Regions from separate parts of the Streptomyces sp. WAC00040 genome, predicted to be linked through region 3. Evidence: riboswitches for the same ligand, from Rfam matches in the RefSeq annotation. Region 3 holds a riboswitch; each other region holds the start of a gene.
The links. A riboswitch is a leader RNA that binds a small molecule or an ion and turns the genes downstream of it on or off. The one in region 3 is predicted to bind cyclic di-AMP.
Positions count from the first base shown of each region.

Region 1 (7,725 bases), on a different contig from region 3:
ACCGGGACCTCGCCCCGCGAGATGCCCTCGGCCACCTGCGATGTGCACAGCGTCGCGGCCATCGTCAGATAGCCGCCGGTCAGCGCCTTGCCCAGGCACATCACGTCCGGTGCGACGCCTGCGTGCCCGGCCGCGAACAGCGTGCCCGTACGCCCGAACCCGGTCGCGATCTCGTCGAACACGAGCAGCACGCCGTACTCGTCGCAGGCCTCTCGCAGGACGCGCAGATACTCGGGGGAGTGGAAGCGCATGCCGCCCGCGCCCTGCACGACCGGCTCGACGATCACCGCCGCCAGCTCGTCCGCGTGCCGGGCGATCAGCTCCCGCAGACCCCGCGCGTACGACTCCTCGTAGTCGGCGGGAGGCGCATCGGCGAAGAGCTGCCGGGGCAGCACCCCCTGCCACAGCTCGTGCATCCCGCCCTCGGGATCGCACACCGACATCGGCTGCCAGGTGTCGCCGTGGTAGCCGCCGCGCCAGGTCAGCAGCCGCTGCTTGGCGGGGCGGCCCAGCGAACGCCAGTACTGGAGGCACATCTTCACGGCGACCTCCACGGACACGGAGCCCGAGTCGCAGAGGAAGACGTGCCGCAGCGGCTCGGGGGTGATCTCCACGAGCCGGGCCGCGAGCCGCACGGCGGGCTCATGGGTGAGCCCGCCGAACATCACATGGCTCATCCGGCCCAGCTGCGCGGTCGCCGCCTCGTTCAGCACCGGGTGGTTGTACCCGTGGACGGCCGACCACCACGAGGACATGCCGTCGACCAACTCGCGCTGCCCGTGCACCTCTTCGGCGAGCCGCAGCCGTACGCCGGACGCGGACTCGACGACCAGCGGGTCGCTGCGGCCCGGCATGGGGCCGTACGGGTGCCAGACGTGCGCCCGGTCCAGCGCGCGGAGCTCGTCCGGGCCGAACTCAGGCATTGGGCGCGAGGTCCGTCCCGGCTCCCCGGCGGCGCACCGCCACCAGATCCGTACGCGCCGCGGACGCCTCACCCGCCGCGGTCGTCTCCGCCTCCGCCGCCTCCGAGGCGCACCCGCCCTGGTCGCCGTCGCCGCACACCGAGCCGCAGCCGCCGCCGGCCGCACGGTGGTCGGGCAGTGTCGTGGTGTCCGTGCCCTCCACCTCGAAACCGGCGTCCGCGATCATCTCGAGGTCGGTCTTGCCCGCCTGGCCCTCACTGGTGAGGTAGTCGCCGAGGAAGATCGAGTTGACCAGGTGCAGCGCGAGCGGCTGCATCGAACGCAGATGTACCTCGCGCCCGCCGGCCAGCCGCACCTCGACGTCCGGGCAGACGAAGCGGGTCATCGCGAGAATGCGCAGACACCGCTGCGGGGTGAGATGCCACTCCTTGGCGAGCGGCGTCCCCTCGAACGGGATCAGGAAGTTCACCGGCACCGAGTCCGGGTCGAGCTCACGCAGCGCGAAGACGACGTCCACCAGGTCCTCGTCGCTCTCACCCATGCCGGCGATCAGCCCCGAGCAGGCCGACAGGCCGGCGGCGTGCGCCTTGTTGACCGTGTCGACGCGGTCCGCGTAGGTGTGCGTGGTCGTGATGTCCCCGTATGTCCCTTCGGACGTGTTCAGGTTGTGGTTGTACGCGTCGGCGCCCGCGTCACGCAGTCGTTCGGCCTGGCCGTCGGAGAGCAGGCCCAGGCACGCGCACACCTCGACGCCCTCGTTCTGCTCCTTGATCGCCTCGATGGTCCTGGACACCCGGTCCACGTCCCGGTCGGTCGGGCCGCGCCCGCTGGCGACCAGGCACACCCGCTTGGCGCCGCCGGCCACACCGGCCGCCGCGGCCTCCGAGGCCTCCTCCGGCTTCAGCCAGGTGTACTTGAGGATCTCCGCCTTCGACCCGAGGCGCTGGGAGCAGTACGAGCAGTCCTCCGGGCACAGGCCGGACTTCAGGTTGACCAGGTAGTTGAGCTTCACCCGCCGCCCGAACCACTGACGGCGCACCTTGCCGGCAGCGGCCACCACATCGAGCACATCGTCGTCGGAGGTCGCCAGCACGGCGAGCGCCTCTTCGCGGGTCGGCAGCTCGCGCCGCAGCCCCTTCTCCACCAGTGTGTTCAGCAGGTCCATAGCGCCGATCCTGGCCTACCGCACAGGCCCCGGCCAAGGAGGAAGCCCACAACACCTGCGATTCGAGGTGTGTGCATGGCCACACCCGGTACCCGGGCCCGCCCGGCTAGGGTCTGTCCGCTGCCTACAAAAAGGACCGGACCGCCATGCCGAGGAATCCTTTCCACTGGATCGACGAGGAGTCGCGCCGACGCGAGCGGGCGGGTCTGGTCCGCACCCTTCGGCCGCGCCCCGCCGACAGTGCCCTCCTCGACCTGGCGAGCAACGACTACCTCGGCCTCACCCGCCGCGCCGAGGTCACCGAAGGCGCCGTGCGGGCCGCCCGCCGGTGGGGCGCCGGGGCCACCGGTTCCCGGCTCGTCACCGGCAGCACCGAACTGCACGCCGAACTGGAGCGTGAGCTCGCCGACTTCTGCGGCTTCGAGGCCGCCCTCGTCCTGTCCTCCGGCTACGCGGCCAACCTGGCCGCGGTCACCGCGCTCAGCGGCCGTGACGCCCTCGTCGTCTCCGACGCGGGCAACCACGCCTCCATCGTCGACGGCTGCCGGCTCTCACGCGCGGAGACGGCGGTCGTCCCGCACACCGACGTCGAGGCCGTGCGCAAGACACTCGAGGCCCACCCGGGCCGGCGCGCCCTCGCGGTCACCGACTCGGTCTTCTCCGTGGACGGCGACGCCGCACCGCTGCAGGGCCTCGCGGACGTCTGTCGTGAGCACGGTGCCGGGCTCCTCGTCGACGACGCGCACGGGCTGGGCGTCCTCGGCGACGGCGGCCGCGGCGCCCTGGACGCTGCCGGCCTCGCGGGCGCGTCCGGGACCGTCGCCACGCTGACGCTCTCCAAGTCGCTGGGCAGCCAGGGAGGTGCGGTCCTCGGGCCCGCCCCCGTCATCGACCACCTGGTCAACACCGCCCGCACCTTCATCTTCGACACCGGCCTGGCCCCGGCGGCGGTCGGCGCGGCACTCGCGAGCGTGCGGGTGCTGCGCCGCGAACCGGGGCTCGCAGGACGGGCGCGCGAGGTCGCGACGGCGCTGCACCACGGGCTGACCGACGCCGGACTGACCTCGGCCCGCCCGGACGCGGCGGTCGTCTCTGTGCAGGCCCCGTCCCCGGATGCGGCGCTGCGCTGGGCGGCGGACTGCCGCGACGCCGGACTCGTCGTCGGCTGTTTCCGGCCGCCGTCCGTACCTGACGGGATCTCCCGGATCCGGTTGACCGCCAGGGCGGATCTCACGGATCGGCAGATCGGAACGGCGCTCTCCACGATCATCCGGACCGCACCCGGCAGTTGAGCCGGGAGTGCTCCGCTGCCTCCGGTCGGTGGCCGTAAATACGGTCTGCCGTAGCAGAGTTCACCGCATCGAGCGACAGAAATGTGCGTCTCTCGGTGGATCGGCGCCACTGACGGACGATAAGTGGCAGTCTGACGCAGAAGCGTAATCCGTGGCCGTTCCCGCGTTTCATCCGCTACGAGTCGGAGCCCGGCCGCGGTGGGAAAGGGACAGCGCCGTCATGGCAGACCACCAAGAAGCATCCGCCACTCTGCCGAGCGATCCGGCGTCGGTAGCCGCCGCCAGGAGATATGTCACGGATGTTCTGTGCGAATGGGGGCTGGAGCCTGATGCCGAGACCGTCGAGACCGTCAAGCTGATCGTCTCCGAGCTCGCCACCAACTCCGTACAGCACACCTTCGGCCAGTCTCCGACCTTCACGGTGGATCTGCGCCTCGAGTGCGACGAGCAGTTGTGCATCGGTGTCACCGACAGCCATCCGCGCTGGCCTCAGCGGCTGCCCGCCGCCGTCCGGCAGGACAACGGGCGGGGCATGGTCATCATCCGTACGCTCACCGCGGAGTACGGCGGCCGGCTGTCCGTCATGCCCACGGAGGAGGGGGGAAAGACCGTCTGGATCGCACTGCCCTGGTCCGTGCCCGTGCAGAGCTGACCGCCGACCCGCCAGAAACGATTTGCCGGCTCGAACAGCCCGCGGCTCGAACAGCCCGTGCTTCGAACAGTCCCGGCTCAAACAGGCCCTTCTTCGCGGACGGACCGTGCCCTGCTGCCCGCCCTTGCGAACGCGCCGCGCATCAGCGCCCGCAGCGACCGAACGGCCGGACCCGACTCCTCGCCCCGGTGCGCCACCGAGATCGTCCTGCGGAACGACGCAGGTTCCAACTTCCTTACCCGCAGGGGCGTCGCAGCCATCGCGGCAACCATCTCCGGCACGACGGCCACCCCCAGTCCCGCGCTGACGAGCGCGCACACCAGTGCGTACCCCGGCGACTCACAGACCACGGTAGGTGTGGCGCCGGCGCTCGCGAGTGCACGCTCCACCCCCTTGCGCGGCGGATGCGACGGCGCGCTGCTGATCAGCGGCTGTCCCGCCAGGTCGCCCACGGGCAGCCGGCCGGAATCGTCGGCGAGCACATGCCCCGGAGCGGTCACGAGCACCAACTCCTCCACCAGGAGGGCCTCGACCACTACCCCCTGCGGCGCGGCGGCCGGCTCGGCCGGCTCATAGGCATGGGTCAGCGCCACATCGACCTCACCCGTGGCCACGGCCGTGACCCCGCCGGGCGGCTCGTACTCGGCGACGGTGAGCTCCACGTCCGGATGCGCGCGGCGGAAGGCGCTCAGCACGGGCGGCAGCAGATGGATCCCGACCGTCGTGAAGGTGCCGACCCGGAGCCGGCCGCCGGCCAGGCCGGTGAGCCCCGCCAGCTCATGGCGCGCCCGGGCCATCTCGTCCAGCACCCGGCGCGCGCGTTCCGCGAGCAGCTCGCCGGCCGCCGTCAGCCGTGCGCCACGGTGCGAGCGCACGAGGAGGACTGCCCCGGCCTCCCGTTCCAGCTTGGCGATCTGCTGCGAGAGCGCCGGAGCCGTGTACCCGAGCCGGGCAGCGGCCCGCGTGATGGAGCCGGCGTCCGCCACGGCGACGAGAGCCGTCAGCCGGGTCGGGTCGTACATGCCACCCCTTAAGCGTTGCTTCAGACCTCCCTGCAGAGATCGCAAGTACACGTTAAGGGCCGCGGGCGTCCACGCTGGGACGCATGGACGGACAGCTCATCGCTTTCATCGGGGTCGCCGCAGGCATGGTCGCCATGCCCGGCGCCGATTTCACGGTCGTCATGCGCAACGCGGTCGCCTCACGCCGCGCCGGTGTCGCCTGCGCGGCAGGAGTGGCCGGCGGGCTGCTCGTCCACACGGCCCTGGCCGTGGCGGGACTCGCCGCCGTACTCGCCACCGCGCCCGTTCTCCACCGGACGCTGCAGGCAGCGGGCGGTGCCTATGTGCTGTATCTCGGGGTCCGCTCGCTGCACGCCGCACTGCGCCCGTGCCCGGAGCCGGCAGATCCGCGGACCGCGGCCCCGTACGGCGTCGGACGCGGCCTGCGGCAGGGCTTTCTCACCAACGTCCTCAACCCGAAGGCGCCGGTGCTGTTCCTGAGCCTGCTCCCGCAGTTCGTTCCCGACGGCGCGGCCGTAATGCCGCGCACACTGCTGCTGGCCGGCACGATCGTGCTGATCGCGCTGCTCTGGTTCCCGGCGGTGGCGCTGATGGTCGACGGGCTCGGCCGGTGGCTGCGCCGGCCGCGGACCGCCCGCGCCGTCGAAGGCGTCTCGGGAGGCGCGCTGACCACGCTCGGCGCGGCCCTGCTGATCCGGTCGACCGCGCACTGACTCCACCCAGGTCCCACAGGACCTGGCGGCGCGTCAGCGCACGCGGCCGTACTTGACGCTCTTCGTCCAGATCTTGACCAGCCGGACCACGTCACCTGTCTTGGGCGAGTGCCAGATCTTCCCGTTCCCGGCGTAGATCCCCACGTGGTAGACGGCACCGCCGGCATGGAAGAACACCAGGTCACCGCGTTGTCGACGCGAGGCGGAGATATGACGGGTCCGGTTGTACTGCTGCTGGGCGGTGCGGGGCAGCTTCTTGCCCGCCTTCTTGTACGAATAGAGCGTCAGCCCTGAACAGTCGAAGCGGGACGGGCCCGTGCCGCCGTACCGGTACGGCGAGCCCTTCTTCGACGCGGCCACCTTGAGCGCCTTGCTCGCGTGGCTGCTGATCGCATGCGCTTCAACAGCGCCGCCCGGGGCCAGAAGCGTGCCGCCGACGGCGGCGATGGTGAGTGCCGATACGGCCCCCGCCCGTGAGAACAGGTGGGGGAGATGCATCTGCGCAGTCATGCGCAACCCTTCGTCAGCCGCCTGTGAAGGGTGACCTGTCGGGTTCGGACGGCGAAGACGCCCGGCCGCCGCAGCGGCTTCACCCCAAGGCGCGGCCGGGATCACCGGTCACGCCGTACTGCTGGGTCCTCCACTCCTGCCGATGCAATTCCGTCGACCAGACATCCGGTGCGGCGACAGGATTCAGCGTCCGCCCGGACCGCCCCGTCGAGGTGGCGGGGGCTTGTCGTCTCACGGATCGTTACCCACCGATGTCCGATTTCCGAGTTGAAACGGCTTTTGTGAAGCTGATCACGACTGGACCTTTCGGGTGGGCAGGCATCTCGGACCCCTTCTCCCGCGCTCCGGACCCGTCCCGTACCAGCAGTTGAAGCGCCTCATTGCGCCAGATCGGTGGTCCCGCCGATGCAAGTCCGGGGCCTTGCGACAACTTGGGCAAGGCTCCACCGAACGGGGTACGGGTGTCGCGCGCCGTGTCGGCGGGCGGCATCGGAACGTCCGTCAACTCGTGGAAACGGGAGGCATGGTCAGCCGGTTGGTCCTGCGCTCGCCGTCCAGGACGCGCAGCGCCTTGGTCAGCGTGTCCGTGTACACCTCGTTCTCCCCCCGGATGTGCATGAGTGTCAGGGCGTCCTTGAGTGCGGCGGCCCGCCCGACCAGCGCCTGCGCGGCGCGCAGGGCCCCGTAGGTATGGGTGGTGCGGGCGGGGTTGATCCTGCCGAGCAGGTCGACGACTTCGAGGTAGGTGTCGACGAACTCTGCCTCGGCGCGGGTCAGTGCCGGAAGTGGCGGCGGTTCGGGCGGCAGCATCCCGCGCTCACCTCGCCGTGGGTGGCACGGCCGAGAGCTTGCGGCTCGCGACGACATGGTCGATCAGGCCGTACTCCTTCGCCGCGGTGGCGTCGAAGATCTTGTCGCGCTCCAGGTCGGCCGTGATGCGGTCCAGGTCGTTGCCGGTGTGGCGCACCAGCATCGAGCCGAGTTGCTCACGCAGTCGCAGCAACTCGGCGGCGTGGATCTCCAGATCGGACGGCTGTCCGCGCAACGGCTCCTCGTATGCGGGCTGCTGCATCACGATCCGCGCGCCGGGCAAGGCCATGCGCTTGCCGGGAGTGCCCGCGGCAAGCAGGGCGACCGCTGTGGAGGCCGCCTGGCCCAGGCAGGTCGTCGCCACGTCGCACATGACGACCTGCATCGTGTCGTAGATGGCGGACATGGCGCTCAGTGATCCGCCGGGGGAGTTGATGTACAGGCAGATGTCCTGGTCGGGAGCCTCGTACTCGAGGTGCAGGAACTGCGCGATGACGTCGTTCGCCGCCGTGTCGTCGACGGCGGTCCCCAGGAAGACGATCCGCTCGGCCATGAGCTTCGAGTACGGATCGAGCGTGCGGGTCCCGAAGGACGTGCGCTCCGTGAGCTCCGGCAGGACATAGCGGGCGGACGGACGG
Region 1 is NZ_JAKQZE010000003.1:473,582-481,306, reverse strand. Features, by position in the region: gene MDN94_RS27595 (adenosylmethionine--8-amino-7-oxononanoate transaminase) at 1-923, opposite strand, end outside; gene bioB (biotin synthase BioB) at 916-2,088, opposite strand; gene MDN94_RS27585 (8-amino-7-oxononanoate synthase) at 2,235-3,380, shown strand; gene MDN94_RS27580 (ATP-binding protein) at 3,601-4,032, shown strand; gene MDN94_RS27575 (LysR family transcriptional regulator) at 4,110-5,054, opposite strand; gene MDN94_RS27570 (LysE family translocator) at 5,138-5,767, shown strand; gene MDN94_RS27565 (C40 family peptidase) at 5,801-6,277, opposite strand; cyclic di-AMP (ydaO/yuaA leader) riboswitch at 6,281-6,443, opposite strand; gene MDN94_RS27560 (hypothetical protein) at 6,779-7,087, opposite strand; gene MDN94_RS27555 (ATP-dependent Clp protease proteolytic subunit) at 7,095-7,725, opposite strand, start outside.
Region 1: linked by a shared signal. The riboswitch ahead of MDN94_RS27565 (C40 family peptidase) and the one ahead of MDN94_RS17985 (transglycosylase SLT domain-containing protein) in region 3 are both predicted to bind cyclic di-AMP.

Region 2 (7,725 bases), 1.4 Mb from region 3:
CTTCGACTCCGACCCGCTCTTCGGCGCCATGCCGGGAAGTTACGAGGCGGGCCACAGCGGCCAGTACGACTCGTCCCAGTGGAACGCCGGCGGCGACGGAAGCACCGGGCACGACGCCTACGCGACGGCCCAGCAGACCCAACAGCCCCCGTACGACGCGCAGTACGAGCAGCAGCAGTACGCGCAGTACGACACCACCGGCCAGTGGGACGCGAGCGCCTGGAACGAGGCCGGCGGCACCGGCCAGTACGAGACGGCCGCCGCGGCCTTCGCCTACGACGCGACCGCCCAGTGGGCCCCCGGCACCTTCGACAGCGGCGCCTACGACGCCACGGCCTGGAACTCCGGGGCGGCCACGCCCGAAGGACTCGTCCCGCAACAGTTCGTGCCGGAGCAGGAGTTCACCCCGCAGACCGGTTACGAGACGTACGAGACCTACGGCGCATATCCGACGGGCGACGCCTACGAGTCGGCCCCGGCGCAGGAGACCGGCGAGGCGTACGAGACCGGCCCGGGGTACGAAGCACCTGGGTACGAAGCAGGCGAAACGTACGGCTACACCTTCGAGGCACCACAGGACGCCGAGCCCGAGGCCTCGGCGGCGGACGCCGAAACCGGCTACGAGGCGGAGTACGGCACTGAGGCCGACGTCGACCCGGACGCTCCGCAGAGCGACGACGTTCCGGATCACGAGGCGATGACCCGGACCATGACCGCCGTGCCGGCCGTACCCGCCACACCCGTCTCACCCCGCCCGGTCCGCCGCTCCGGCGGCAGCCGCGGCCGCCGCCGCACCCCCGCCAAGCGCTCGGCGCTCCTCACCGTCGCCGTTCCCTCCGCCTGCGTCATGGGCGTCGCCGGCATCGCCGCCGCGTCCGTCAGCGGCCTCGGCAGCGAGAGCGGGACGACGGACGACAAGACCAACGTGGCAGCCGCCGACCCCGCCTCCGTGCAGCCGGTCGCCGCCAACAACGCCATGGACACGCAGCTCGCCGCGCTCAGCGCCGACGCCCGTGACTTCGGGGACCGGGCCTCCCGCACCCAGGAACGCATCGACCTCAAGGCGCGCCAGGCGGCGGAGAAGAAGAAGCGCGAGGAAGAGGCAGCCCGCCGCGAGGCGCTCCGCCCCAAGTTCGTGCTGCCGGTGAAGCAGGACGGACTCAGCGCGTACTACGGCCAGTCCGGCGTCAACTGGATGTCTCTGCACAGCGGTATCGACTTCCCCGTCCAGTACGGCACCGACGTCATGGCCGCGACGGACGGCACCGTCCGCACCCAGTGGAACAGCGCCTACGGCAACATGGCCATCGTGACCGCGGCCGACGGCACGGAGACCTGGTACTGCCACCTGAGCACCACCAAGATCCGCAGCGGCTACGTCAAGGCCGGTGACGTCATCGCCTACTCGGGCAATTCGGGCAACTCCACCGGACCGCACCTCCACTTCGAGGTCCGGCCCGGCGGCGGCGCGGCCATAGACCCGCTGCCCTGGCTGCGCAGCCACGGCCTCGATCCCGCATAGACCCGCCCGGCCCGTCGAACCCGCGTCAAGCGTGCCCGGACGGACGGGCGTCGGCGTGCGCCTGTGCGCACGGTCGTGGAGACAGGTGTCCGCGCACGCCTGACGTACGCGTCCTGGGATGTCCGGAGTGCCGGCCCCCGCAGGGGCCGAACACCGTCGTCAGAGCTTCTCGACCGGGGCGTACCTGAGCAGCAGCCTCTTCGGCTTCTCGTCCCCGAAGTCGATCGTCGCCTGCGCCTCGGACCCCGAACCCTTGACCTCGACCACGGTCCCCAGACCGAACTGGTCGTGCGTGACCCGGTCGCCCACGGCCAGCGAGATCACCGGCTTGTCGCTCGTCCGCCGCGTGGCGAAGCCGGAGGCGCCGCCGCGCGAACGGGAGGAGGACAGCGAAGAGGCGATGCCGGACGTCGGTCCGGCGGGGGCCGCCATCGGACCCGTCCGCTTCCAGGTCAGGTGCTGACCGGGGATCTCCTCGAGGAACCGCGACGGCGGGTTGTACGACGGCTGTCCCCAGGCGCTGCGCATCGAGGACCGGGTCAGATAGAGCCGCTCACGGGCGCGGGTGATGCCCACATAGGCCAGGCGCCGCTCCTCCTCGAGCTCCTTCGTCTGCCCGAGGGCCCGCATGTGCGGGAAGACGCCGTCCTCCATGCCGGTGAGGAAGACGACAGGGAACTCGAGGCCCTTGGCGGTGTGCAGGGTCATCAGCGTGATGACACCGGTGCCCTCTTCGTCCTCGTCGGGGATCTGGTCGGAGTCGGCGACGAGCGCCACCTGCTCGAGGAACTCGGCGAGTGTGCCGGTGCCCTCCTCGTCACCCCGGGCCTGCTCGAACTCGAGGGCCACGGCGGCGAGTTCCTGGAGGTTCTCGATGCGCGTCTCGTCCTGGGGGTCCGTGGACGCCTGGAGCTCCGCGAGATATCCGGTCCGCTCCAGCACGGCCTCCAGCACGACGGCCGGGCCCGCGCCCGAGTCGACGATCGTGCGCAGCTCCTCCATCAGGACGTTGAACCGCTTGACCGCGTTGGCCGAGCGGGCCGCCATGCCGTACGCCTCGTCGACACGGCGCAGCGCCTGCGGGAAGGTGATCTTCTCGCGCAGCGCGAGGGCGTCGATCATCGCCTCCGCACGCTCGCCGATGCCGCGCTTGGGCACGTTCAGGATGCGGCGCAGCGGGACGTTGTCCTCGGGGTTGGCGAGGACCCGCAGGTAGGCCAGCACATCGCGGACCTCCTTGCGCTCGTAGAAGCGCACACCGCCGACGACCTTGTAGGGCAGGCCGACGCGGATGAAGATCTCCTCGAAGACACGCGACTGGGCGTTCGTGCGGTAGAAGACGGCGACGTCGCCGGCCTTCGCCTCGCCCGAGTCCGTGAGCCGGTCGATCTCGTCGGCGACGAACTGGGCCTCGTCGTGCTCGGTGTCCGCGACGTAGCCGGTGATCTGGGCGCCGGCGCCGGCGTTCGTCCACAGGTTCTTGGGACGGCGGGACTCGTTGCGCTCGATGACGGCGTTGGCGGCGGAGAGGATCGTCTGGGTGGATCGGTAGTTCTGCTCCAGCAGGATCGTCGTCGCGTCCGGGTAGTCCTCCTCGAACTGGAGGATGTTGCGGATGGTCGCGCCGCGGAAGGCGTAGATCGACTGGTCGGCGTCACCGACGACGCACAGCTCCGCCGGCTCCAGGTCCTCGTACCCCTTGCCCACCAGCTCGCGCACGAGCGTGTACTGAGCGTGGTTGGTGTCCTGGTACTCGTCGACGAGGACGTGCCGGAACCGCCGCTGGTAGTGCTCCGCGACGTCCGGGAACGCCTGGAGCAGATGGACGGTGGTCATGATGATGTCGTCGAAGTCCAGGGCGTTGGCCTCGCGCAGCCGGGCCTGGTACATCCGGTACGCCTCGGCGAGCGTCTTCTCGAATCCGTCGACGGCCTGGTCGGCGAAGGTCTCCTCGTCGATCAGCTCGTTCTTCAGGTTCGAGATCTTGGCGCTGAAGGACTTCGGCGGAAACTTCTTCGGGTCGAGGTCGAGATCACGGCAGACCAGCGACATCAGGCGCTTCGAGTCCGCCGCGTCGTAGATCGAGAACGACGAGGTGAAGCCCAGCTTCTTGGACTCGCGGCGCAGGATCCGGACGCACGCGCTGTGGAAGGTCATGACCCACATCGCGTTGGCGCGCGGGCCCACCAGCTGCTCGACGCGTTCCTTCATCTCGCCGGCGGCCTTGTTGGTGAAGGTGATCGCCAGTATCTGGCCGGGGTGGACCCGGCGCGTGCCCAGCAGGTGGGCGATGCGATGGGTGAGCACTCTGGTCTTGCCCGAGCCGGCGCCGGCGACGATGAGCAGCGGTGAGCCTGTGTGCACGACGGCGGCGCGCTGCTGCTCGTTCAGCCCGTCGAGCAGGGCGGCTGGGTCCACGACGGGGCGCGGCGCGCCGTCGCGGTAGTAACCGTCGCGGGCCGGAGGCACGTCGAAGGCGCCCTGGAAGAGGTCGTCCGGAAGCTGCTCCGGAGCCGGGTCCTCGGGCGGAGGCGGGGGCCCGTCCGCGTCGGGCCGGAGGTCCGCCAGGAAGCTGTCGTCAAAGAGGCTGCTCATCGCTTAACGAGTCTAGGCGGCCGGACCGACAACCGTGGCCGCACAGGGACACCGGCGGGCGCCACGGTATGTGACAGTGCGGATCCGCGGGGCGACCGTCGGCCGGGCCGGAGACCCGCCCGCGAAAAGGGTCACGAAAATGTATCGGACATATCGAACATCAACCTTCACAGCAGACGCACGAGTTGGCTAGCGTGCTCGACCAGGCGGCCCGCATCCCTCCCGGCGAACCACGCCGAACGGGCGGCCTGCGCCGAATCCGGGCTTCTCCCGAGGGAGTTCGGAACCGGGGACCCACCAAGCATCACCGGGGTGAATCGGACCGTGCCCCGTTCGGTCCGTAGGGCGTCTTCCGTTCGCCCGAACCCGACAGCTAACCCGGTAGGCGGTCCACGGAAGAAGGAGATGCCGGCCTTGGCGTCGCATCGCAAGCCCCGCAGCCGTACCGCAAAACCGTCCACCGCCGTCGGGTTCACCACGGCCGCCCTCGCCGGTGTGACGCTGCTCTCCACACAGAGCGCCACCGCCGCGCCGTCCGACCCGAAGCCCAGCATCGAAGAGGTGCAGAAGAAGGTCGACGACCTGTACCGGCAGGCCGGCAGCGCGACGCAGGAGTTCAACAAGGCGAAGGAAGCCACGGCGGAGAAGCGCCAGGAGGTCGACCGGCTGCTCGACGAGGCGGCCGAGCGCACGGAGAAGCTGAACGAGTCCCGCCGCGCCCTCGGCAACTACGCGGCAGCGCAGTACCGCACCGGTTCCGTCGCCCCCACCGCCGCGCTGATGTTCGCGGACAGCCCCCAGGCGTACTTCGACCAGACCCAGCTGATGGACCGGATGACGGACCAGCAGCGCAGGGCCGTCAGCGAGTACGAGACCGAGCGGGCCGCGGCCGCGAAGCAGCGCGCGGAGGCAACCAAGAGCCTCGAGTCCCTCACGGACTCCCAGGAGGCCCTGCGCACCAGCAAGCAGACGGTGCAGACGAAGCTCGCGGAGGCACGCGCCCTGCTCTCCGAGCTGACGGCGGAGGAGAAGGCACGCCTCGCCGCGATCGAGCGGGAGAAGGAGGAGGAGGCGCGTCGCAAGGCCGAGGCCAAGGCGAAGGCGGAGGCGGAGGCGGAGGCGGCGGCCCGGGCGGAGGCCGAGCGGCAGCAGCAGGAGCGCGAGGCCACCCCGGAGACAGGCACCACCGACCCGGGGACCGACACCGGCACCGGCACCGGCACCGACGACGGCACGTACGCGGCCAAGGCCGACAAGGTCCTCGCGTTCGCCCGTGCCCAGATCGGCAAGCCCTACGTATGGGGCGCGACGGGCCCGAGCTCGTACGACTGCTCCGGCCTCACCGCGGCCGCGTGGAAGGCGGCGGGGGTGGACCTGCCGCGCACCACCTGGGACCAGGTGAAGGTCGGCACCCGTGTCGAGACGGCCGACCTGCTCCCCGGAGACCTGGTCTTCTTCTACGACGACATCAGCCACGTCGGCATCTACATCGGCGACGGCAAGATGATCCACGCGCCCAAGCCGGGCACGAACGTCCGCGAGGAGTCCATCTACTACATGCCGATCTACGGCAGCGTCCGCCCCGCCTGAGGCGCGGGACCGGCACGAGGCCGGACGCACCGGTGCCCGGGCGGCCGAGCCGTCCGGGCACCGGTGCGTCCGCGCGCGGGTCAGGTCCAGAGCGTGGCGACGAAGATGTTGGCCACGGTCAGGCCGCCCACCGCACCGAAGAGCGCTTTGTCGACCTTCTCCTCGTCCCTCTTGACGTACACAAGGCCGAGGATCACGACCAGCACCGCCAGCTTGATGCCGATCTTGAGGTTGTTGACCGTCTGGTCGTCCGCCTGGTTCAGACCCACCAGGGCCACACCGGTGACCAGCATGGTCAGCGCACCGTGCAGCATCGCGGGACTGAAGCGGGCGGTGCCCTCGCCCATCGCCTTCATCTGAGTCAGGAACCCGCCCAGCAGCGAGGCGATGCCGATGATGTGCAGTGCGACGAAGACATTGATGAGTACGTCCATGGCCCGGAGCCTAACTCTGCCCATACCACCGTCGGCCGGGCAGGTGGCCCTGTCCGCGGCATCGGTCGGGGGACCGATCGATGCGCGTCCGCGACGACGGTCGGACGTTCATCAATGGCTGCCCGACGCCCATTTTCGGAGATTTCCGGTCGTTGCGTCCCGCCGCCGTCGATACGGGGCCTAGCGTCCTTCCCCAGGTGGCCGACTCCCCGCGAGCCGTCGTACAGCCGGACGGCACTCGGCCGCCACCGCCGGAAAGTCCTGCGGCGGACCGCTTCCCCGTGCGGCCGCCGCAGGACGCAGGTGCGGCGGCAGGGACGACGGAAGGACGTGGAAGCCCTCGTGGCAGCACACCGGGAACACCGAAAGCCCCGTGGACGCCGGCTCGACGGACCCGCCGCCCGTACCGCGGTCACGCTCGCCCTGGCGGGCGCGGCGGCCACGACCGCGTTCGACGGCACGGGACACGCGGAACCGGTCCTGACCCCCGCGCAGATCCGGGCCGAGGTGGACCAGCTGTACCAGGAGGCCGAGGTCGCCACCGAGAAGCACAACGGCGCCAGGGAACGGGTGGAGAGCGCCCGCAGATCGCTGGACTCGATGCGTGACGAGGCCGCGCGACGGACCGCGAGCCTCAACACCTCCCGCAACGCCCTCGGTTCCCTCGCCACCGCCCAGTACCGTGACGGCGGCACGGACCCCGGTCTGCGGCTCGCGCTGACCTCCGAACCGGAGGAGTACCTCCGGCGCGCCGCCGTCGCGGAAAGGGCCGGAGCGCTCCAGGCCGCCGCGGTCTTTGACGTGCGCCGGCAGTTACGGGAGCTCGCACAGCTCAAGGCCCAGGCCGGTGACCGTATCGCCGAACTCGAGGCACACCGCAAGGAACTGGCCGGCCACAAGGCCGCCGTGCGGAGCAGACTCGCCGCCGCGGAACGCCTGCTGGCCCGGCTGACCGCCGAGCAGCGGGCCCGCTACAACGGCGGCACCGAGTCGGACGGACCGGCGCGGGCGGACCGCGCCGGCACTGCGCGCGGCACCCTGAAGGCCCCGAACAGCCGCGCGGCGCAGGCCGTCGCCTACGCGCACGGAGCGATCGGCAAGCCCTATGTGTGGGGGGCGACGGGCCCCGGGTCCTACGACTGCTCCGGGCTGACCCGGGCCGCCTGGCGTTCCGCCGGGGTCTCACTGCCGCGCACCACGTACACGCAGATCAACGTCGGGGCGCGGGTGCCCCGTTCCCAACTGGCACCGGGTGACCTGGTCTTCTTCTACTCCGGCGTCTCGCACGTCGGCCTCTACATCGGCGACGGGCAGATGATCCACGCCCCGCGCCCCGGTGCCCCGGTGCGGGTGGCGCCCATCGACCGGATGCCGTTCGCGGGAGCGACCCGCCCCGCGTGACCCGCCCGGGCACGGCGGCCCCTCGAAGCGGCTGCCCTCCCCTTAATCCGGTTGCCCGTTCCCCGGGCCGGTGCCACCATCCCGGGGTCCGTTCCAGCCCCGACCAGCAGGAGCCGTACGTGGACCTCGACGTCCAGAACTATGTGCGCACGCTCGCACTCCGCTCACCCGGCCACGTACGTG
Region 2 is NZ_JAKQZE010000001.1:2,461,687-2,469,411, reverse strand. Features, by position in the region: gene MDN94_RS11385 (M23 family metallopeptidase) at 1-1,522, shown strand, start outside; gene pcrA (DNA helicase PcrA) at 1,682-4,117, opposite strand; cyclic di-AMP (ydaO/yuaA leader) riboswitch at 4,359-4,520, shown strand; gene MDN94_RS11375 (C40 family peptidase) at 4,523-5,707, shown strand; gene MDN94_RS11370 (hypothetical protein) at 5,788-6,141, opposite strand; gene MDN94_RS11365 (C40 family peptidase) at 6,484-7,542, shown strand; gene MDN94_RS11360 (GNAT family N-acetyltransferase) at 7,662-7,725, shown strand, end outside.
Region 2: linked by a shared signal. The riboswitch ahead of MDN94_RS11375 (C40 family peptidase) and the one ahead of MDN94_RS17985 (transglycosylase SLT domain-containing protein) in region 3 are both predicted to bind cyclic di-AMP.

Region 3 (7,725 bases):
CGCTCCAGGAAACTCCGATGTCGGGGGCCGGCGCCGTGCCGTCGGTGGCCGGCCGGGCGGCGGACCGGTGGGCGGCGGGGGACCCGGCAGGGGCGCCCGGCGGATCGGCGGCGGCGCCCGTGCCCAGCGCCGCCGCGCTCAGTGCCAGCAGCGGCAGCAGGCAGACCAGCGGTCGGCGCCGTGCCGCACCGCCGCCGTTCACGGCGCTCGTTCGTCTCCAGCGCATGCCCTCGGTCCCCTTCGTCGAGTCGTGTCCGGTCGCGTTCCGTCGGGTGTTGGGTCGACTTGTCACATGTGTGTCTTCGGCACGTTCGGGTCGTGGGCGAGCGGGCGGCCCGGGTCTTCGGCCGTCAGGGTGAGGCCGTCAGGGTGACGCAGGGTTGTCAGGTGCAAAACATTCGGTCCCGGGCTGCGCGTCGCGCCGGGCGTCGACGCGCTGGGGGAGACCGCCCTCAGCCTGCATCTGCTTTCCAGAACCGACAGGCCGCGCTCGCCTGCGACCCGTGGCGGCGCGAGGCCCGTGCCGCCGCGGCCCGCGCCGGTCTCGTCTCGGCGACCAGGGCGCTGATGAGCCTGTGCCCGCCCACCGGATACTTCCCCGCCTTCCTGACGCCCGGGTGCGGCGAGACGGACCTCGACACCACCCTCGACCAGGTGCTCGCTACGCCCGGGCGACGACTGGCGGCCGAGCTCCTGCGGCTGTACGCCGACACCGGCCGCGCCGTCCCGCCCGGCGTGCCCGCCGCTCGGCGAGGGCCGGCCCGAAGCGCTGCGGCGGCTCACCCGGGCACTGCGCGGCTACCGCGCCGCGGCTGTCGAGCCGTATCTGTCCGTCATGCGCACGCAGGCCGCGGCCGACCGCGCCGCGCGGGCCGACGCCGCGCCGGTCCGCGGCGCCGAGGGGCTGCGCGCCGGGTACGACGAGCTTCCGGGATGGCGGTGCGACAACGGGAGGCTCCGCGCCCCGTACCCCGCGGACCGAAGACTGGGCCTCCAAGGAAGGGCTTTGACGCTCGTGCCGTCCTTCTTCTGCGTCCGCGCCCCGCTGGCCCTGGTCGACGAGGAACTGCCGCCGGTGCCGGTGCATCCGCTGTCGCCCGAGCCGCAGTGGCTCGCCCGGTCACGCCGCGCCGACCCCGCGTCGTCGGTCGCCCAGCTGATCGGCACCTCCCGTGCCCGGCTGCTGCGGCAACTGGACCGTCCGATGACCACCACGAGCATCGCCGCGGCGCTGGGACTCGCCGCCTCGACCGCGAGCCGCCATGTCCCGGTCCTCCGTGACGCGGGCCTGCTCTCGTCCCGCCGCCACGGCGTCCGCGTACTGCAGGACCCGGCTGGGCGGCGACCTGCTGGTGGGCGCACCGCGCTGAGGCGACGGGCGGCGTACCGGCCGCGCGGAGGACCGGACGTCATCCGGCCGGGTGACGTCCCGCACCGCTGGTCGGCGCGGCCGGGGAGTGGGACATTGAAGGGGAAGCCGTGCCCGCCCGACGAGACCCGGGGAGGGCCCATGGGGCGTGATGTCCCGGCGCTCGTCTTCACCCGTGACGACCGCCGCCGGTACCGGGAGAAGATGCAGAGCTGCCTCGACACGTTCGCGCTGATGCTGCGCGAGGCGCGCTTCGAGTCCGAGCGCCCTCAGGTGGGACTCGAGATCGAGCTCAACCTGGTGGACGAGTCCGGTGAGCCGGCCATGCGCAACACCGACGTCCTCGAGGCGATCGCCGACCCGGCCTGGTCGAGCGAGCTGGGCAGGTTCAACCTGGAGATCAACATCCCCCCGCGCACCCTCACGGCGGGAGGCCCCGACTCCTGGGAGCAGGAGATCCGCGGCGCGCTCAACCACGCCGAGGAGCGGGCTTCCGAGGTCGGCGCCCACCTGGCCATGATCGGCATCCTGCCGACGCTGCGGCAGCGGGACGTGGGGGAGGCGGCGCTGTCGGAGAACCCGCGCTACCGGCTGCTGAACGAGCAGGTCTTCGCGGCACGGGGCGAGGACCTGCGGATCGCGGTGGACGGCGTCGACAGGCTGCGCACCTACGCGGACACCATCACACCGGAGGCCGCCTGCACGAGCACGCAGTTCCACCTCCAGGTCTCGCCGGGAGAGTTCGCCGCCTACTGGAACGCCGCGCAGGCCGTCGCCGGGGTGCAGGTCGCGCTGGCGGCGAACTCGCCGTTCCTGTTCGGCAAGGAGCTGTGGCGGGAGACCCGAATCCCACTGTTCGAGCAGGCCACCGACACCCGCCCGGAGGAGATCAAGGTGCAGGGGGTCCGGCCCCGGGTGTGGTTCGGCGAGCGATGGATCAACAGCGTCTTCGACCTCTTCGAGGAGAACGTGCGCTACTTCCCCGCGCTGCTGCCCCTGTGCGACGAGGAGGATCCGCGCGCGACGCTCGACGGCGGCGACGTCCCCGAGCTGCCCGAGCTCACCCTGCACAACGGCACCATCTACCGCTGGAACCGCCCGATCTACGCCGTGGCCCACGGCAAGCCCCATCTACGGGTCGAGAACCGGGTCCTGCCCGCCGGCCCCACCGTCGCCGACGTCCTCGCCAACGGAGCGTTCTACTACGGGCTGACCCGCGCGCTGGTCGATGAGGAACGGCCCGTGTGGTCCCGCATGTCGTTCCAGGCCGCGGAGGACAATCTGCACACGGCGGCCCGGTACGGCATCGACGCGGGCCTGTACTGGCCGGGGATGGGTGAGGTCCCCGCCGCCGAGCTGGTGCTGCGGCGGCTGCTCCCCATGGCACACCGGGGGCTGGAGCTCTCCGGCATGGACGCGGCGTGGCGGGAGCCGCTGCTCGGCATCATCGAGCAGCGCTGTGTCACCGGCCGCAACGGCGCCGTGTGGCAGGCGGAGATGTACCACCACATCGACTCCACGTCCCGGGTCGACCACCATGAGGCGCTGCGGCTGATGACGCGGCAGTACCTCGACTACATGCATCTGAACGCGCCGGCGCACACCTGGCCCGTGGAATGAACGACGACGGTCCGTGAAGCGCCAGTCGTCGGATGAGTCCGCTGCATTCACTCTTCTCCCGCCGGGCTCGCGCCGCCACGGCGTCCGCATTGGGAGCGCTCCCACCTCCGCTCTTCCCTGGCGCCACTCTCGGCGGTCCTGGTCGGAGAGGACGTATCCGTGCGCAGAAGCGCCAGACCACTCGCTGCCTTACTGGCGGCGTTCGCCCTGACGGCCGGCTGTTCACCGCAGGTAGCCCGGCCTCGGCACGCTCGGGCGAAACCGCCTCGGCCGCCGAGCCCTCCGATGTGTCGACGGCCGTGGACACCTGCACCTGGAAGAACGTACGCATCGACGGCGGCGGCTTCATGCCGGGCATCGTCTTCAACCGCTCCGAGAAGGACCTCGCGTACGCCCGTACCGACATCGGCGGCGCCTACCGCTGGAACGAGCCGGGCAAGGAGTGGACCCCGTTGCTGGACCGGGTCGACTGGGACCGATGGCGCTGGACCGGGGTCGTGAGCCTCGGCCTCCGACACGGTGGACCCGGACAAGGTGTACGCCGCCGTGGGCACGTGCACCAACAGCTGGGACCCTCACCAACGGAGCCGTCCTGCGCTCCGCCGACCGGGGCGCCGGCCGGCAGGCCACCACTCTGCCCTTCAAGCTCGGCGGCAACATGCCCGACCGCGGCATGGGCGAGCGGCTCGCCGTGGACCCCAACAAGAACTCGGTGCTCTACCTCGGCGCCTGCACCACAGGGGGCTGAGGACATGAGGTCCGGGTCCCGGCCGGCGGACGGGACGGCCGGGACCTGTGGCCGATCGGCCCCTCTGGAGGGCACATTCGGCACTGGATGTCCTATATGGCTTGTATTACCGTCTTGCTTGTTAAGTCTAATTGGGCCTTGTTGTTGCGAGTTGGTGTTCTTGAGACGCTATGGCGGTCAGGGCGGTTGCACAGGGAGCCCGTGATGTCGGTCACCGGGTCGGTGGCCGCGGCGAGGATGCCGGAAGAGGTGCTTCCCTTTCCCGGTAAGGAATTTGAGTTCCTTGACGCGGAACTGACAATTGAAAATCCGTGCGCGGATGCCCCATTCGGATTGTGATGTGTAATTCGGCACTTGTTTCCCGGGGACGCTCTCGCTTACGGTCACCGTCAATCCGGGTGGACCGCCGAATCCTGCCGCCGTCCGGAATCCGCAACCGAACTCACTTCACGTACGGCAGGAGCGGGGGAACCAGGTAAGCCGCCGTACCGGAATCCGGAACGGCTCGGGGTTAAGTCGCATTCACCTGCGGCCGGGCATCTCCAGCCCGAACCCGACAGCTCACCTCGCAGGCGACGGAGAGGAATTCGCCATGCCCGCAAAGGGTAAGCACCGTCGTCCCAAGTCCCGTTCGCTGACCCGTGGACTCGTCGCAGCCGGCACGGGCGGCGCCGCGCTCGCCCTGCCGCTCATCGGCGGCACCGCTGCTCAGGCGGCACCCGCGGCGGCCCCCGCCGTGGTGGAGCGGACCGTCGCTCCCGCCAAGACCTTCGCCGCGGCCGCGCAGGCCGTCGCGCAGAAGGCCGGCACCGTCACGTATTCCGTGGTCGCCGGTGACTCGCTTTACAAGATCGCCGAAGAGCATTCTCTGAACGGCGGCTGGAAGCAGCTCTACAAGGACAACCGGAAGGCCGTCGGAGCGGACCCGGCGCTGATTCACCCCGGTCTCCGGTTGACGATCGGCGCCAAGGCCGAGGCCGAGCCGAAGGCGAAGCCGCAGGCCAAGGAGAAGGTCGCTCCGAAGGCCGCGGAAGAGGCCGAGACGTCGGAGCGCGCCGCCGAAACCGTCCGCGCGGACCGCTCCGAGCGCACGAGCGCCCCGGCGGCCCAGGCTGCCGCGGCCCCCGCGAAGCCGGCCTACGCGAACAACCTGGACGGCTGGATCCGCGAGTCGCTGGACATCATGGCCCGGCACGGCATCCCGGGAAGCTACGAAGGCATCCACCGCAACATCATGCGTGAGTCCTCCGGCAACCCGCTGGCCATCAACAATTGGGACATCAACGCCGTCAACGGCACGCCCTCCAAGGGCCTGCTCCAGGTCATCCAGCCCACCTTCGACGCCTACCACGTCGATGGCACGTCATTCGACCTGTACGACCCGGTCGCCAACATCACCGCCGCGTGCAACTACGCCGCCGACCGGTACGGCTCGATCGACAACGTGAACGGCCCCTACTGACAGGAGCCGCGCGGCGGCCGACCGGCCGCCTCCACCTGACGGGCCGGTGCCCGGAACGACCGACGACGTTCCGGGCACCGGCCCGTGGCCGTGCCCGGCACCCCCGTACGTGCCGCACGAGACGACGGGCCCCGCACGTGCCGCTGTGCCGCCCGGGACGACAGCCCGGCGCCCGGCGATCCGGAGGACTGCGCGACGCGTTCGGTTCCTGGACCGGGCATGGTCTCCGACATCGTCGAGGCGACCGAGGTGACGCACCAGGGGGCGCTCCACGACCGGCCGCCGCTGCTCACGTTGTCGAGCCGCCGCATCACCCTCCTCAATGACGCGGCCCATCCGATGCTGCCGTTCATGGCGCCAGGGGGCGGGCCGGACGAGCGAGGACGCGATGGACCCGGCGGCCCGCCTCGCCGACGCGCCCGAGGAGCGGATCGCGGACAGCCTCGCCCGCTACGAGGCGCTGCGCATCCCGCGCACCGCCGAGATCCAGCGCGGCTCCCGCGGCAACACCGGGGTCCTCCACCTTCCGGACGGCCCGGCCCGGCGCCACCGCGCACAGATGTCGGTCCACGCCTCGCTCCGCGACCGGGCGACGCTCTACGCGCACGGGACGGGCCGCAGCGTGGTGCCCGCGCAGGGGTGACTGAGTACGGCGCGCGTCCGACCTGAGTACGCCGCCGGATCCGCCGGCGCCGCGCGTCGGGTCGAATCGGAGCATGCTCCCTGAAGCCCTCCACCACCCCCGCGTCCGGGGCGCCGCCACTGCCGGTACGGCCCTCGCCGTGACCCTGCTCCCGCTCGTGGCGGGCGTCCTGCTGGCCAAGTCGATGGCGGCGGACCCGATGACGCCGGTGAACGCGCTGATCACCAGCGGCGGCCACCGCGCCCGCGTGTCCCCGGCGCACCTCCGCGGCTGCGGCAGAAGCGCGGCACGCCGGTGCAGGGCTGCGGGAGCGGCGGTCCGCGACTCCCGGCTCCGTCTCCGGCCCGGACCGGAGGCGGAGCCGGCCGCGGTGTCGAGGCGGGTTTCACTGACGCCGAACTGGCTTACCTGGGCGTCTGGTTCCCGTGCAAGCGACGGGCCGAGCGGGATCAGCAGACCCGTATGAACCGCACGAGACGTCCGTCACCCGTGAATGAGCCTCTTCAGAGTTGCCGCTCCAGTGTGAGGATGGCCTTGGCGATTGACGTCATTCGATTCGGGCTGCATCGGGACCTGCGGAAGATGCGCCAGGACTTCAGGCGGGCAACGCCGCGCTCGACCGGCGCTCGTGCAGCGGTAAGTGCCCGGTTGAGGGTCTTTGCGGTGGGAGTGAGTTCCTGCAAGGGCTTGCGTTTGATGCCGGTGGTCAGCCACGGGCCAGCACCCTGGTAGGCGAGATCGGCCAGGATAGGAACGCCCTGGCGCTCGCAGATCCGGATGATCCGGTGGGTGGGTGCGAGCGGCGGTCAGGTCGTGAGTGTGGCCTGGCAGGGCGGGTGAGAGCCACAGCAGCCGCCCGCCGGGGTCGGTGACGACCTGCACGTTCACGCCGTGGCGCCGGTGTTTGTGGGAGTAGTCGCCCCGTCCGTCGCCGACTCGGTCGCACTCGGCGAGCGTGCCGTCCAGCAGGACGAAGTCCGCGTCGCTCTCGCGCAGAACCTTGAGCAGACCCGGTGCTCGTTCGGCGAGCAGGTGGACGACCGCACTGGTGGTGTAGGCGTGGGCGGTGAACTCGCAGATCCCGAACCCGGCAGCGATCTTCGCCAGGGTGGTGTGTTCGCGCAGGTACACCAGTGCCACCATCGCGCGCTGAGAGGGGCGCAGATTGCATCGGCGGTCGCCCTCACGGTGACGATCAGCATGGTGACCCACTCCACGAGCGCATGCGGCAGGTCGAGTGCGGCAGGATGGATGACCAACGGGGCCCCCGAGCTATGTGGTTGAGACGTCAGACATCTCGATCAACTGCCCAGGGGCCTCGCTCGTTGCCCTTCGCTGGCCATCACCTGATCGATGGCCAACTCGAAGAAGCTCAATGTTCTGAGTCCCATATGCGCCAGTTTCCACGTTGCTCAGGGGAACACGGCCGTGTCAGCATTCCGCGGGTGAGTGACAACGGGGATGACATATCGGGGCCTGAACGCCTCTCTCCAGACTTGCGGAGTTGGCCGAGTTGGCTGGCCCGGCCGACCAGGGGGAGCTGGTCGAGCGGGCAGGTGAGCCGGTACCCGCGCCCGTGGCCGCGCAACGGTCGATCAGGGGGAAAGCTCGCTCGCACAGATACCAACCCGCAAGGCTTGAGCTGGGACTACAGTTATGACGCAGTTGGACACTTGCTGTCCGAGTCGGACTTCGACAACCGGACACCGAGCTACGAGCGGGATATTGCAGGCCGACCCCCAGCACGTACCAACGCGCTGGGACAGACGGTCCGTTACGAGCGGGATGCTCTTGGACGGGTCATTCGCAAGAACGTCGATGGAAATGCGTCGACCTTCATCTACGACGTCACCGACCACCTGGCGGAAGCTGCTGACGAGGAA
Region 3 is NZ_JAKQZE010000001.1:3,900,799-3,908,523, forward strand. Features, by position in the region: gene MDN94_RS17970 (hypothetical protein) at 1-226, opposite strand, end outside; gene MDN94_RS17975 (glutamate-cysteine ligase family protein) at 1,511-2,989, shown strand; partial or broken gene MDN94_RS17980 (xyloglucanase) at 3,149-3,719, shown strand; cyclic di-AMP (ydaO/yuaA leader) riboswitch at 4,162-4,325, shown strand; gene MDN94_RS17985 (transglycosylase SLT domain-containing protein) at 4,330-5,199, shown strand; gene MDN94_RS17990 (hypothetical protein) at 5,522-5,842, shown strand; gene MDN94_RS17995 (hypothetical protein) at 5,916-6,308, shown strand; partial or broken gene MDN94_RS18000 (transposase) at 6,346-7,101, opposite strand; gene MDN94_RS18005 (hypothetical protein) at 7,480-7,725, shown strand, end outside.